Linked DNA regions of Prochlorococcus marinus str. MIT 0919. The protein of the gene in region 1 binds, or shares a complex with, the protein of each later gene. Links are inferred from orthologs where the notes say so. Each region holds a gene or a part of one and is shown on either strand. Other genes may lie near its edges.

Region 1 (8,014 bases):
AGGACATCTTGATAGTAAATTTGGGTTCGACCCTGAGCAATTGGAAGAGGTATTTACGCAGTTGAAGAAGAATGAATATATAAACTTAATTGGTCTTCATGCGCATATTGGTAGTCAGATATTTGAATTAAAACCTCATAAGGATTTGTCTGAAGTCATGGCAGATGTTTTGCAAACTGGTAGAAATCTGGGTCTCCCTATAAAAGACTTAAATGTTGGAGGTGGTTTAGGTGTGAAATATATATCTTCTGATGACCCCCCTTCAATTCAAAGCTGGGTAAAAGCAGTCTCTAGGGCTGTTGTTACTGCATGTGAAGCCAGAAATTTAGTTTTGCCAAGACTTTTATGCGAGCCAGGAAGATCTCTTATCGCAGCGTCAGGGCTAACTCTTTATCAAATTGGTTCTCGCAAGGATATTCCAGGGGGGAAAACTTATATTTCCATTGATGGTGGGATGAGTGACAATCCCAGGCCAATAACTTACGAATCTGTTTACACAGCTTGCTTGGTTGATAGGCCCTTCGCAGTGGCTAAAGAAGTAGTAACTATTGCTGGAAAGCATTGTGAATCTGGGGATGTTCTTTTAAAAGAAATTTCCCTCCCTGCTACTTCGACTGGGGATATTTTGGGTGTTTTTGCTACAGGTGCATACAACCTCTCAATGAGTTCAAATTACAATCGTATTCCAAGGCCAGCTTCAGTTTTAGTTGCAGATGGCATGTCTGAGTTGATTCAATTAAGAGAATTGCCTGAAGATCTATTGCGATATGACGTGCTTCCTCATCGCTTTATTGCAAAAGGGTAGGTAAATTTATAGAAACTGGGTTAAAGGGGTGAATTTTGGCTGGCTAATAAATTTGCGCTTCCTGCTAGACATATTGTTTGCTTCAGCGCTTGGAATTTTACTTTTTTCAAGAGTTAATGAGCCCCGAACTCTTTGGCTGTTAAGAGGATATTTATTCCTTGTATCAATTGCTTGGTTTGTCAATCGTTTCGCAAACCTCCCAATAACTTCAAAGCTTTTTGATGGCTTGGTGTTGGTATGTTCCTTGTCTTTGGCAATTTTATGGCAGGGTGAGTTGCGTCGTCTTATGGAACTGCTTGGAACAGGCCGTCTCGCTGTTTTATTGGGAAATCCACAAAAGGAGTTTCAAGCTAGTACTAATACGGTTTCTTTTTTAACAGAAGCAGCAGGCAGACTTTCACAAAATAGAAGAGGAGCACTTATTGTCTTGGATATGGGTAGTGATTTGCGACCAGAAGATTTTCTTTACCCTGGCGTCCCTATTGATGCTCAAGTATCAACAGAGCTTTTATTAAATCTTTTTGCTGCTGATACTCCACTCCATGATGGGGCCGTTTTAGTTAAAGGAAATAGAATCATTTCTGCTGGAGTTATTTTGCCTCTTTCAAGACAAACTATCAGTCGTTATGGAACAAGACATCTTGCAGCTCTTGGCATTACGGAGCGATTTGATAGATGTATTTGTGTAGTTGTTTCAGAGGAAACAGGGACTTTGTCTTTAGCAAATCAGGGTCGTCTTGAAAGGCCTATTACTAGCAGTAGATTGTTAGATCTTCTAAAAGAGTTCTTGAGTCCTCCAGCGGGTAAAGTGTTGACTAAGGTCTCATCTGTTAATTCAAATCTCTCTGAATCAGAGGCTCCTAATGTTGATGGAAAACTTTCTAATACAAAGAATGGTATTTCTCCATCGACTTCAGTTAAGGAGAATTTGAAATGACGAAATCTTCTTCAATTACTTCAGATAAAAAGTTTTTTCATTCGCCTTTGCCTGAGGAATTAGATCCATTGAGGATTCCAGAGCATATCGCTGTGATAATGGATGGTAATGGTAGATGGGCAAAGGCAAGAGGTTTAACAAGAGCAATGGGCCATATGGCTGGTGTTGATGCATTGAAAACAACTTTACGCTTGTGCAGGGACTGGGGTGTAAGAGCACTTACTGTTTATGCCTTCTCAACAGAAAATTGGTCAAGACCTGGCGAAGAAGTCAGTTTTCTAATGGCTTTGTTTCAACGCGTCCTTAAGAGAGAACTCGAAGCTTTGATCTTGCAAGAAGTGAGAATCAGGTTCCTAGGTGATTTGGACCAATTGCCAGAAAAACTTCAAGATTTGATTTCAGAGGCAACAGCTCTTACCTCAGGTAATACGGGGATACATTTCAATGTTTGTACAAATTATGGAGGTAGAAGAGAATTGGTAAAAGTTGCCCAAAGACTTGCCCAAAGATCTGTAGAGGGAGATTTAGAACCTTCTTCAATTGATGAGAATGTTTTTGCTGCAGAATTATCAACAGCAAATGATGTTGATCCAGATCTTCTTATTCGAACCAGCGGAGAAAGGCGGATAAGTAATTTTTTGCTTTGGCAACTGGCGTATGCAGAAATTCATGTAACTGATATTTTGTGGCCAGACTTTAATCAGGACTCTCTACTAAAAGCATTACTAGACTATCAATCTCGACGTAGGCGATTCGGTGGGCTAGAGCAAATTGGATCTGATACTTCTACTAATTGAAATTTGAATCTATGACTTTGATAAATACCAAACAAACGTCGTCTACCTTTTGTGACCCTAGGCATGATTGGACCATTCTAGAAATACAAGCTCTATTAGAAAAGCCTTTGGTAGATCTTCTTTGGGATGCTCAGACTGTTCATAGGAATGCCAATCCAGGTTATAACGTTCAACTTGCTTCTCTCTTGAGTGTCAAGACAGGTGGTTGTGAAGAAGATTGTTCATATTGTTCGCAATCTATTCATAACAGTAGTGATGTAACCAGTTTTTCTGACTTAGAAGTAAGTCAAGTGCTTCAGCAGGCCAGAGCTGCTAGGGACTCAGGTGCAGACAGATTCTGTATGGGTTGGGCTTGGAGAGAGATTCGTGATGGTAAAGCGTTTGAATCAATGCTTGAAATGGTTCGAGGGGTAAAAGATTTAGGTATGGAGGCATGTGTCACAGCAGGAATGTTGACTGACCAACAAGCTTCTAGGTTGGCTGAAGCAGGCTTGACGGCTTACAACCATAATCTTGATACAAGTCCAGAAAATTATAATGAGATTATTTCAACTCGTACCTTCCAAGAAAGATTAGAAACCCTTGAAAGAGTTCGTTCAGCAGGAATAACTCTTTGTACAGGAGGCATTATTGGCCTTGGTGAGTCTATTGAAGATAGAGCTTCTCTTTTAAAAGTGTTAGCTAATATGAGTCCTCATCCTGAAAGTGTCCCAATAAATGCATTAGTAGCTGTAGAAGGTACTCCTTTAGAAGATCTACCTCCAATCGACCCAATAGAAATGGTGAGAATGGTTGCAACGGCACGAATCCTTTTGCCCCAATCGCGAATACGCCTTAGTGCCGGACGCGAGCAGCTGACTAATGAAGCACAGATACTTTGCTTCCTTTCAGGTGCTGACTCGATTTTTTATGGAGATAGCCTTCTTACAACAACTAACCCTGCTGTTGAAGCCGACAAACAGTTGCTTTCGAAAGCAGGGGTGAATTTTAATAGTAATTTCTATGATCCATAATAATTCGTCAAAAGGAGTTAATGTTCAATTGCAGGTAGCAGCCTTCTATTGTTTTTCCGAAGTTGACCCTGATATTGCTGAGTTATTGCCTCTTGAATTGTCTAACATTGCTGATCAACATCAGATTAGAGGAACTGTCCTAGTTGGTTTAGAAGGTATTAATGGAACTATATGTGGATCAGAGGAAGCAGTTGGAATATTGCTCGGTAAACTGCACTCTATTGGATTGAAAAATCCTTTGCAAATTAAGTTTAGTTGGTCTGATAAGCAAGCATTTCGCCGGTTTAAATCCCGAAGGAAAAATGAAATAGTTACTATGGGCATCCCGGAAGTTAGCCCTAATGAAACTGTTGGTACATATGTAGAGCCATCGCAATGGAATGAATTTGTGGATGATCCTGAGACTATCTTGATAGATACTCGCAATGAATATGAAATTGGAGTTGGTACTTTTGAGGGAGCAGTTAACCCTCACACAGATAAATTTAGAGATTTTCCAGAATGGGTCGATAATAATTTAAATTCTTTACTTGAAGAGAACTCAGCCAAAAGAATAGCAATGTTTTGTACTGGAGGAATAAGATGTGAGAAGGCTACTTCTTTTTTAAATAAGAGAGGTTTTACTGAAGTTCATCATTTAAGAGGCGGTATTCTACGTTATCTTGAGGAAGTCCCACAAAGTGATAGTCGCTGGAAAGGAGAATGTTTTGTTTTTGACCAAAGAGTTTCATTAAACCATCATCTGAACCCTGGCGTTTATAAATTGTGTTATGCATGTGGAATGCCGTTGTCACCGACTGATTGCGATAATCCCATTTATATGCCAGGAGTTCAATGTCTTAATTGTAAAGATAGTTTTACTGATGATGACAGGGCTAGATTTGCAGAACGACAAAAACATATAGATAAGCTCTCTAAACGTCTACCTGGTAACACAATTTGGCCAAGTGCATGACTATTGATGGTTTAGCTGAGTTAGAGAAGCAAGCTTTTAATAAAGGCTTTTTGCTAAGAATTCAAGTCAGAAGACCAATAAATTTTTGGGCTTTCAAACTTTCTGTAGCGAGGTTCTTAACAACTGAAAAGGTTCAAATCCTTGGAGAGATGAAAGGCTGGGCTTACAACGGTGTTAATGGATTACAGCTTGACACTATGATAGTTAGAAAAAATGCCCCTAAGGGAATTGGGCATTTAATTTGGGCTGCCACTATGGCATGGGCTTTGGAAGAAACAGTTTGTAGGAAAGCTCGCCTATTAGCAATTTATGATGAAAACTTTCAACATCATAAATTAATTAGATACTTTCAAAGGCGTGGATTCCAAATTGTTAGGAGTGTTGGCTCAGCGCCTTTTGACTTGCCTTTGAGGTTGATTTGGGGCGGTTCAGGAAGCTTAATGACTGCAGATTGCTCAGAAGTCTACAAATATAGTCGTAAACTTTGGGAACTCAATTAAGATTTTTGCTTTAGTTTTTCTCAGCATGATAACTACTTCTAACTAAAGGTCCGCTATTTACCTTCTTAAAACCTAAGGTATATGCAATTTTTGCAAGCTCTTCAAATTCAACTGGGTGCCAATACTTCTTAACAGGTATATGTGCAAGAGAGGGCCTTAGGTATTGACCTATGGTTATCCGTTGGCAGTTGACAGCTCTCAAGTCATGAAAAGTTTGAATAATTTCATCATGATTTTCACCAAGCCCTAACATAATCCCTGATTTTGTAGGTATATGAGGGGCTAACGTACTTGAAGCTTGTAATAACGATAATGACCTCCTATATGTTGCACCTCTACGAACTTCCTTCTGAAGACGCTCTACAGTCTCAAGATTATGGTTAAAGCAAATAGGCTGAGCTTTCAGAACAATTGACAATCTATGTAGTTGTAGTTGTATTGCTTCACTCTCATCTCTGGCTCCTCCCCAGAAATCTGGTGTAAGAACTTCGATATTTATTCTTGGAATTAGTTTTCTGATTTCCTTAATTGTTTGAGTAAAGATACTTGCACCATGATCTGGGAGGTCATCTCTTGCGACGGATGTTAATACGACATAATTGAGATTTAACTCCTTTATTGCTTTCGCAACACGTTTTGGTTCATCATCATCAAAGATTCTTGGCGACTGTCCTTTCTCCACTTGGCAAAATGCACAACTTCTTGTACATATTGACCCTCCAAGCAAAAAAGTTGCTGTTCCAGAGCTATAACATTCGCTTCGATTAGGACACCTCCCCTCTTCACAAATGGTATGCAACCTGTTTTCCTTGACTAATTTTTGAACACGCTCCAGTTGAGATGCTTTGCCTATTGAGGGCTTGATCCACTCAGGCAAGCGTTCTTCTGGTAAAGCCTTACTGTATTTAGTATGTCTACTTTGTTTAGTCATATTGTTAGAAACTGTTTTAGACATCTCTTCGTCCCTCAAGAGCTCTTGCTAGTGTAACTTCATCTGCATATTCCAGCTCACTTCCCACTGGTAGGCCATATGCAATTCTTGTAACCTTGACAAACGCTTTTAAAAGCTTGGCTAGATAAAGACTGGTTGTATCTCCTTCCACACTTGGAGTAAGTGCGAGTATTACTTCTGAGATACCATCATCTGTAATTCTTTTTACTAGAGAAGTGATGTTTAACAACTCTGGGCCAATACCATCCATTGGTGAGATGAGTCCTCCTAAAACATGATAAAGACCTTTATATTCTCTAGTTCTCTCTAGAGCGAGTAAATCCCTAGAGTCAGCTACTACGCAAATCATTGTTTTATCTCTAGTTGTGTTTATACAGATTTCACACTCCATCTCAGCTGTTAGATGAAAGCATTTATGGCATTGCCCTACTTGCTTTCGAGCATTTAAAAGAGTATTTGCAAAAGAAATGATTTTTTCTTCAGGTTGTCTGAGAATAAATAGAGCTAGCCGTTGGGCTGTCCTTGGCCCTATTCCAGGTAATTGCTCAAATTGATCAATTAAACGAGCAAGAGGTCTGGTAAATCCGTTCAGGGGTTTTTTTGCAGATAACTTAAATTTAAGCAGTCTTTGATAACAAAAGTAGAATGTAAAAAAACATTCTCTGTTCATTAGCTCAAGCTAAAGGCAGAATATACGCTAACTAGAATGATCAATGCCTAAATTTCTCAAGTCTTTCAAACAATTTTTATGCTCTTTACTTCTGATAAGTGTCTTATGTGCTTGTAACTCATCCTCAACAGCTGGATTAGAAGCATTTCAGAGCTCAGATGGAACCTATGGATTCTTTTATCCAACTGGCTGGACCCGTATATCAGTAACTGGCGGACCAGAGGTTGTTTTTCATGATGTGATTAATAGTGATGAAACTCTTAGTTTAGTCGTTTCTGATATTGAGAATGGACTGGATTTGGATAGTATTGGAGGCCCTATACAAATTGGAGAGAGTTTAATTGAAGAAGTTTTTGCTTCTGATGGATCTGGGAGACAAGCAGATTTGCTTCAGGCTTCAAGGAGAGAGGAGAGAAACCATATATTTTATGATCTTGAATACACTATCCATCTTCCTGATCGAGACCGACATGAGCTTGCCACAGTAGTTGTAAACCGTGGAGCATTATTTACATTGGCAGCCAGTACAAATGAGACTCGCTGGCCAAAGGTTAAAGGTATATTTGAACGTGTGATAACGTCATTTAATTTTTATAGTTCCTAAGAACAAATATTTAAGAGCATTTTTAATGCTCTTAATAAACCATCAATACCCTGCTTGTACTTTCCAAAGATCGAAATAAATACCTTTTTGGTCTAACAATGCTTGATGGTTTCCTCTTTCTATTATGTTTCCTTGCTCAAGAACAATAATTTCATCTGCATTTTTAACTGTGCTTAGCCTATGCGCGATAACTAAGGTTGTTCTGTTTGAGGTTATTTGATTTAGAGACCTTTGAATTGCTGCCTCAGTTTCATTGTCTACCGAAGCTGTTGCTTCATCTAAAATAAGTATTGGAGCATTTTTGAGTATAGCCCTTGCCAAGGCAATTCTTTGCCGCTGACCACCAGATAACCTTTGCCCTCTTTCTCCGACGATTGTTTTATAGCCTTGGGGTAATTGCTCTATGAATTCAAATGCCCCTGACAACTCAGAAGCCTTGTTTATTTCGTCAAAGTTTGCATGTTTGTTACCATAGGCAATATTTTCTTCAACTGTCCCATGAAATAAATAAACTTCTTGACTTACCAATGCGATAGATTTTCTGAGATCTAATAAATTGACTTGATTTACAGCAATTCCATCTATAAATATATCACCTTGATTTAATTCATAAAGCCTTAAAATTAACTTTACTAAAGTACTTTTACCAGAACCTGTTGATCCTACAATTCCAATAGTACTACCGGCAGGAATACTTAAATTGAAATCTTTTAGAATTGGTTTTCTATTCTGATAGTTAAAATTAACATTTTTAAACTCAATCTCACCTTTTATAGATTGT
Region 2 (8,188 bases), 960 kb from region 1 along the record:
ACTAAAAGGGTATGTGTATCGCGGATTGAAACCAGTTCATTGGAGTCCTAGTTCAAGAACGGCTTTAGCAGAGGCAGAGTTGGAATATCCAGAAGGTCATGTTAGCCAAAGTATTTATGTTGGATTTCCTATTACTAAGCTTCCTAATCAGCTAGTTAAAAGTCTTAGAGAACAGGGCCTTGAATTCTCATACCAAGAAAATAAGGTAAATAAAAAACTGCAAGTTGCAATTTGGACTACTACACCATGGACTCTTCCAGCTAATAGTGCTGTAGCAGTAAATGCAAATCTTGAGTACTCTTTTGTTAAAGATATTTTAGATGGAAAAATATTAATCATTGCTTCTCAACTCTTGGAGGAAGTGGCTGTAAATACAGATATTAAATTGGATAAACTTGCTACATTTAAAGGTAAACAGCTAGAAGGCATTCTTTATCAAAACCCATTATTTAATAGAATAAGCCCAGTTGTAATTGGTGGTAATTACATTACAACTGAGTCTGGCACTGGACTTGTTCATACTGCACCTGGTCATGGAATTGATGATTTCAAAACAGGTAAAGAGAATAATTTGGATGTGTTTTGCCCTGTTAATGAAAGAGGTATATTTACCTCTGAAGCAGGTAAGTTTGAGGGCTTAAATGTATTGGTAGATGCTAACAATGAGATTATCAATGCATTAAAGACATCAGGATTCTTATTAAAGGAGAAACCATACACTCATAAATACCCTTATGATTGGAGAACTAAAAAACCAACTATTTTTAGAGCTACTGAGCAATGGTTTGCTTCTGTTGAAGGTTTTAGAAGTGATGCATTAAATGCAATAGAACAGGTTCAATGGCTTCCTGAGTCTGGAAAGAACAGGATTAAATCTATGGTACGAGAAAGAGGTGACTGGTGCATATCTAGACAACGCACTTGGGGTGTACCTATACCAGTTTTTTATAGGCGAGATAATAAAGAAGTTCTTCTGAATAAAGAAACTCTTGACCATATAAAAAATCTTTTTGCAATTCATGGCGCAGATATTTGGTGGGAATTAGATGAGTCAGAATTATTACCACCCTCATTTGCATCTCAAGCAAATCAGTGGCGTAAAGGCATGGATACTATGGATGTTTGGTTTGATTCAGGATCAAGTTGGGCGGCAGTTACAAGTAAAAAAGATGCTCTTAATTATCCTGCTGATTTGTACTTAGAAGGATCTGACCAACACCGTGGTTGGTTCCAGTCTTCATTATTAACCTCAGTAGCAGCAAATAGTAAGGCCCCATATAAATCTGTTCTTACTCATGGATTTGCTTTAGATGAAAATGGTAGGAAAATGAGTAAATCATTGGGCAATATTATTGATCCTTCAGTAATTATTAATGGTGGCTCTAATAAAAAGATTGAACCTGCATATGGGGCCGATGTCCTTAGACTATGGGTCAGCTCAGTTGATTATTCAGTTGATGTTCCTATAGGTTCTAATATATTAAAACAACTTTCTGATGTTTATAGAAAAGTAAGAAATACAGCTAGGTATCTTTTGGGAAACTTGCATGATTTTGACCCTATGAAAGATTCAATTGAAGTAAAGGATTTGCCGATTTTGGATAGATGGATGCTTCAAAGAACTTCTGAAGTTATTGATGAAGTTACTATATCATTTAAAAACTATGAATTTTCAAAATTCTTTCAATTATTGCAAAGCTATTGTGTCGTCGACTTATCAAATTTTTATTTAGATATAGCTAAAGATAGACTTTATGTTAGTGCGCCAAATGATAAGAGGAGAAAATCTTGCCAGACTGTAATGGCTTTAATAATTGAGAGACTAGCTGGATTAATAGCACCAGTTTTGTGTCACATGGCAGAAGATATTTGGCAAAATATTCCTTATATATTGCCAGAAGCTTCTGTATTTGAAAGAGGATGGCCAACATCACCAGGAGATTGGAAAGATGAATCTTTAAGTGAACCTATTTCTTTGATTAGAAAATTGAGAACTTCAGTGAATCGTGCGTTAGAAGAATGTAGAAATAATCAGCAATTAGGTTCATCTCTACAAGCTAGTGTACGCTTTGAAACTAATAACTCTTCTATCTTAGAGGCTATCGAATTTATTAATAATAATGGTCATTCAGATGTTGACAATATAAGAGATTGGTTGCTTGTTTCACAGTTTCAAATAGGGGGTGAGCCATGGGCAGAAGTCTTAACTAGCTTAGATTTTGAATTTGGTACTATTGAAATATCTAATGCAAGAGGTATTAAGTGTGAAAGGTGCTGGCATTATGAAAATGATATAGGGAATTCTCCAAATCATTTAACAATATGTGGGCGGTGTATAGATGTAGTAAACAGAATAGGTTTTAATCAGTAGTTTTTTATTAAAAACCTCCAGCAATTCTTCCTTGTTTTGGCAGGCGAATAAGTATCCATTGAATCAGTCCTACAACATAAACAATTAGAGCTAGGTAACCTGTGAAAGCAGCTATTGCTTCTGTCCAAGCTGCTCCAAACAGGAAGTTAAATAAATTCTTTATTAGCAGGTGGAATTGATCCGGTGCTTCTTGGAGTGCAAAACATTTTGGCTCTGTTATAGATTGAATGCAAGATAAGCTTTTTAAACTAATAGCTAGATAAAGCAATCCATAGAAACTTATTATCCACCTCCAAACTTTGACTATTACTCCCAAGGGCTTCCAAGGAGGAAGATCTGCCAACTCTTCATTTAGGTCTACCCAGAACCATACTGATATTATTAAAAGCAAGGGAGAGGCTAAAGAAGTTAAATAGCCTATAGCTCGATCTCCAGTAATGAGAAGAATACTTATTGGAATTAGGCTAGCTATTTTCCAGTAAATTGATAATAACCTGATTATAGAGGTTTCTTTTTTTATATTGGCCCAAATTAATAGCGTTAAAGGCAGTCCAAAAGCAAAGGTAGCTCCTAGTTTGTAGGTTAGCCAAACAAGAGTGTGGAATGTAAGCTCTATCATTTTGCAATATTAAAGCTTTTTCAGTATCAATTCTCGCAATAAATCTTTTAAGCTGAATAAGTTAATTTTTATCGTGTCCTACAGAGTGCGTCAACATGTAAACCCGCTTAGTCGTTTTTTCCAAAACCAACTTGATATACCTGATCCTGAAGATCTTTTTTTGGATAAAACGTTGCCAATACATTTAGATATAGGGTCAGCGAAGGGAAACTTTCTGATTAACTTTGCCTCACTAGAAAAAGGTTGGAATTTCCTCGGAGTTGATATAAGAAGTAAACTTGTAGATTCAGCAGAAAAAGTAAGAAAAGAGAAGGAACTAACTAATTTACGATTTTTCTTTTGTAATGCAAATGTCAGTTTGCATAGATGGCTGGAATCTTTAAAAGTGGGTCAATTGCAAAGAGTCTCTATACAATTCCCAGACCCTTGGTTTAAAAAACGGCATCAAAAGCGACGTGTTTTGAGTCCATCTTTACTTGGTTCTTTATCATCTAACTTGACTTTAGGATCTGAACTATATCTTCAAAGTGATGTTTTACCTGTTATCACTTCAATGATTAAACTTATTAACTTTAGTGGGTGTTTTGATTGTATCCATTCTAAGGAAAGTAAATGGCTAAATTTCAACCCTTACAATCTTCCTACAGAGAGAGAAGAATATGTAACTGCAAAAGGTTTGCCAGTATACAGGACCTTATTTCTTCGTAATGATAATGATGTACCTGATCTTTCTGAATTAAGCAAAAGCTATGAGTTTATTAATAATTAAGCAGCATTTAAATCATTAAGGGCAATACTTGCAAGATGGGAACTCCATGAATCAACCATTTTAGGGTCTTCAGATTCAACCATAACTCTCAGTAAAGGCTCTGTTCCACTTTCTCTTATTAAAACCCTTCCTCGGGAGCCCATCGCAACTTTTGCTTTATCCATTGCCTCTTGTAAGGCTTCTGATTCCTCCCAGTATTGATTCGAGGAGGAATTTTTAATTGGTACATTAATGAGCTTTTGTGGATAAGGTTTGAAACTCTGATTTAGCCATTCAAAAAGACGAAGATTAAGCCCATTACATATTGTCGCAAGTTGTATTGCAGTTAAAAGACCATCACCACAAAGACCATTCATTTTGGAAAGGATATGGCCTGACTGTTCCCCACCAAGTGTTGCATTAGTTTCTAACATTTTTTCTTGAACATATCTATCCCCCACAGGTGTTCTCTCAAGCTGCCCACCTTTGGCTAGCCATGCATTTTCCAAGCCAAGGTTCGACATAGATGTAGCTACAAGCCTTTGCTCAGGGAGTTGGTTTTGTTCTTTCAAAAATGATCCCCATAAATAAAGTATGTGATCTCCATCAATAACTCTTCCTTTCTCATCGACAGCTATTACACGATCAGCATCTCCATCAAATGCAAATCCCATTTGAGCATTCTCTGCTTTAACTGCTTCTTTAAGTGGACCTAGGTTGGTTGATCCGCATTTGACATTGATTTTTGCTCCATCTGAATGGCTATGAATTGTTTTTAAAGTTGCACCTAAGGATGTAAAGATCTTTTCTCCACATGAGGTTGCCGATCCCCAGCAAAGATCTAGAACAATAGAAACATCTTTAAGTGTTTTCCCATTCGCAGTTTCTAGAAGACTATTTGAATAGTGCTGAATTAGCTCATTTCGATAATGTATTGCTCCTATTTGTTCTAAAGGGTTTATTTCTTTGGTAAGGCCTTTTTCGATAAGGCGTTGTTCTTTCAAACTTATTTTTTGACCAGCACTATTAAAGATTTTTATTCCATTATCTTCTGGAGGATTATGACTGGCCGATACCATTAGCCCGCCAGAAGCCCCAAATTGTTTGATGAGGTGAGGGATGGCAGGGGTTGGGCATAAACCTACTTGCCACACTTCTCGCCCAGCTGCGGTTAGCCCTGCACTCAAAGCAGAGGTGATCATTGAACTGCTCTGCCGCGAATCCTGCCCAATAATGAATGGCCCTTCTCCTTCTATTACTAATCCACACCAAAACCCAATCTTTAGGACAAAATCTGGTGCTAACAATGAAGATGCTTTCCCGCGGATGCCATCTGTACCGAAGATTGGATTTTTGCTAGTAATAGGTCCAGTGCCAAAAGGATGCATTACATTGTTTGCTATTTTTATACCCAAAAGAGGTAAACCGCTCGAAAGGTTAGCTCAAATAGATCGCTTTTCCTAATAAAGTAGCTAAATATACCTGCAAGCTGATTTTTAAATCAATGCTTTTATGGAAAATAATCCCAGATCAGTTGAATTAGGCAAAGTACAAAAAATAGTTCTTTTAGTGGTTGCTTTATTACTTTCGGCATTCATTTTTGTTGTGAGAGGAGGGTTGTCCCCTTCTCAGCCTCTTGATCAGTTGGCTAGAAGATCTATTCCTCCTGACATTGCTTTATCGAATGGTAGACCTACCATTTTGGAATTTTATGCAGATTGGTGTGAAATATGCCAAAAAATGGCTCCTACAATGCTAGACCTTGAAACGAAGCTCGGGAATAAAATAGATTTTGTTTTATTGAATGTAGATAATGATCGATGGTTTTCTTTTGTAGATAAATACGAAGTAAATGGTGTCCCACAATTTAACTTTTTTGACGAAAGGGGTGAAATGCAAGGAGAATTTGTTGGATTCTTGGATCCCAACGAAATAAGCAAACTATCTCATGCACTTCTAAATGAAGTAGGATTTTCAAAAGAAGACCTTTCTCATAATCAAACTTCTGATAAAGAAAGCTTTTCGGAGTTAAATAGTGGGCCCGGATATAAGATTATAAATCCTAGAAGTCATGGATAAAAAACTTACCATTCAAGAGCTATAGCAACAGTTGGGAATTGTTTGCAAAATATTTTCTTACATTCATTAGCTATATCCATATGCTCTTTTTGAGTACCATGTCCTGATCTTAAATTTATATAATGAATCCAGGATCTGCAAGAACCACTCATATATATACGAGTTGGAGTGGCTAGTGGAAGAACAAATCTTGCACATTCTTTTGCTATTCCGGAGTTAAGCATTTCTCTATATAAAGAAATGCTTTCTTCGAAATTCTTTCTTATCTTTTGCTCAAAAGTATTTCTAACTTCTATTGATAAGTCAGGAATTGAGTTTTGTCTATTTTTTGTATCTTGCCTTCTTAATTCTGGTACTGGTATTTCGCCAAGTTGACTACTATCGGCATACCTTTGAGAGAATTCTTGAAAGGTAAAAGATCTATGCCTAAGAATCTGTGCTGCTATTCCTCTATTAGTTTCAATTTGAATAGTCATAAATGCTTGTTCAAATACACTCCAATGTTCATTTTTTATGCAGTATTTCAGCAATTTTGAGAAATCTTGATTGTCTTGATTCTTAGGATTGCTGACTCTGGCAATGTATGCCATGGTTTTTTCAGCATCTGGAGTGGCTGTAACCAGATGGGTTAATGGCATAGTTATATCTTTGCAAGCGTAACTTTTTCGGGTTGATTCTGATATTTACCCTTCCGATCACTATATGTCGTTTCACAAGGATCTCCTTCCAAAAATAATAATTGGCATATCCCTTCATTTGCATATATCCGACAATCAGCCCCTGAGCTATTGCTGAATTCAAGAGTGAGATGCCCCTCCCAACTTGCTTCAGCTGGTGTTGTATTTACTATGATTCCAAGCCTTGCATACGTACTTTTCCCTAAGCAAATTACAGTAATGTTAGGGGGTACTTTCATTCTTTCTAAAGCAACACCTAGTCCATAGGAGTGAGCTGGCAGAATAAAATATTCACCATCTGCATCTTGATTTAGCGGAGTTGATTCTAAATTTTTAGGATTGAATTTTTTGGGATTCATTACGGTCCCAGGCACATGGCGAAAGATTAAAAATTCCTTTGAAGAAAGTCTTAGGTCATATCCATAAGATGAGCATCCAAAACTCAAAACTGGTTGCTCTTGAGACTGAGGCTTCAGATGCCTGATTAGTTTGCTTTGAAAAGGCTTAAGCATGCCTGCTTTGGCTTGTTCACTTATCCAGCGATCGTTTTTAAGCATTATCTAGAGCACCTTAATTCAGTTACTTGATCAGCCATAGCAATGACGTTTTCAGGAATAAATGGACCTGTCAGAATTAAATCTATAGAGCGAGGTCTTTGTTCAAGAGTTTCTATTAGATCATCTTCTTTAATAAATCCTAACTTCATTGCTAGTCCAATCTCATCCAAAACAATTTTATTGACAGCTTCTTTTAGAAGATTTGCTTTGCATACTTCCCAGATTTCTTGAACTGCCATTTTGGATTTAACAAATTCATCTGACAAGTGATTTTGCCCACTGTGGCTCCTGCCAAGGTAGCAGTTTGTATTTGGCCTGAACCATTGCAATCTTCCACAGAGATTAATAGCTTTTTGAGGACCTTGACTTACTCCTCCTTTCAAAAACTGAGCTATTAATACTCGACTGCCAAGCCCTGCAGATCTCAGTGCTTCACTTAGTACAAGAGGAAAGCTACCGCTGTAACTTGCCATATGAACTTGAACTTGGCCTTGCGATTCAACAATTCTCAGCTTTGGTTTTGAATTTGCAGAAGATAGTGGATATAACTCACCACAAGGCTTCTCTGTTGAGGCACTGATGGGGCTAGGGGTTGCTGTCAAAAATCTGAAAAATTATCCCTTAAATCTAGCGCCATGATTCATCTTCACAATAAGTAGACACTATAGATAGTGTTGCAATGACGCTTTTATACCGTTTTTACTTGTCTTTTGAATATGTTTCAATGCTTCATTTATATGAAGGCGTAATGAGTTTTTGAAAACTAAAGCTAGAAAAAGTCATTATTGCTACAAGTCATTTCTTTAGCTGTCTTTAGCGTCTTTGTTATTGCTTTGCCAAAATGGCAACTGCTGAGATTGGCTTGAGCTGCTATTCAAACTATTTTTCTGGGGTGCAATCACAAAACCAACTTAATGAACAACCTCAAGCTAAGAAGAGCCTTCTGGATGTAATTCGGGCCCTTGATGGAGCAACTCCTGAGTTGGTTGAGCGTTCTAAAACAATCTTTTTTCCGGGGGATCCCGCTGAAAGGGTTTATTTGATTAGAAGAGGTGCTGTTCGTCTGACAAGAGTGTATGAATCAGGGGAAGAAATAACAGTAGCTTTGTTAAGAGAAAATAGTTTATTTGGAGTCCT

Evidence for each region.
Region 2: the proteins of cdaA (region 1) and glmM are in contact, whole or in part, in a crystal structure (PDB 7OJS), measured with the Bacillus subtilis proteins. The link is inferred for Prochlorococcus marinus str. MIT 0919 from one-to-one orthologs.

Annotation. Positions count from the first base shown.
Region 1 is NZ_CP114779.1:473,673-481,686, reverse strand. Bases 1-2,787 are described here. They hold cdaA (diadenylate cyclase CdaA), read left to right. Parts: upstream 1-833; coding sequence 834-1,742; downstream 1,743-2,787. Other genes in these bases: bioB (biotin synthase BioB), read left to right, coding at 2,551-2,787; O5635_RS02680 (isoprenyl transferase), read left to right, coding at 1,739-2,539; lysA (diaminopimelate decarboxylase), read left to right, coding at 1-805. In the rest of the region: more of bioB, read left to right, coding at 2,788-3,552; O5635_RS02670 (rhodanese-related sulfurtransferase), read left to right, coding at 3,542-4,507; O5635_RS02665 (hypothetical protein), read left to right, coding at 4,504-5,007; lipA (lipoyl synthase), read right to left, coding at 5,018-5,938; recombination mediator RecR, read right to left, coding at 5,955-6,629; photosystem II reaction center PsbP, read left to right, coding at 6,673-7,233; O5635_RS02645 (ABC transporter ATP-binding protein), read right to left, coding at 7,276-8,014. UniProt on the Bacillus subtilis protein: One of 3 paralogous diadenylate cyclases (DAC) in this bacteria, catalyzing the condensation of 2 ATP molecules into cyclic di-AMP (c-di-AMP). Upon expression in E.coli leads to c-di-AMP synthesis.
Region 2 is NZ_CP114779.1:1,435,488-1,443,675, forward strand. What follows is about bases 2,942-5,902. They hold glmM (phosphoglucosamine mutase), read right to left. Parts: upstream 5,127-5,902; coding sequence 3,756-5,126; downstream 2,942-3,755. Other genes in these bases: O5635_RS07825 (DUF3177 family protein), read right to left, coding at 2,942-2,990; trmB (tRNA (guanosine(46)-N7)-methyltransferase TrmB), read left to right, coding at 3,076-3,759; O5635_RS07840 (thioredoxin domain-containing protein), read left to right, coding at 5,251-5,817; thyX (FAD-dependent thymidylate synthase), read right to left, coding at 5,823-5,902. Outside these bases: ileS (isoleucine--tRNA ligase), read left to right, coding at 1-2,371; more of O5635_RS07825, read right to left, coding at 2,379-2,941; more of thyX, read right to left, coding at 5,903-6,455; dcd (dCTP deaminase), read right to left, coding at 6,458-7,051; O5635_RS07855 (cob(I)yrinic acid a,c-diamide adenosyltransferase), read right to left, coding at 7,051-7,653; global nitrogen regulator NtcA, read left to right, coding at 7,893-8,188. UniProt on the Bacillus subtilis protein: Catalyzes the conversion of glucosamine-6-phosphate to glucosamine-1-phosphate. Glucosamine-1-phosphate is used for cell wall biosynthesis.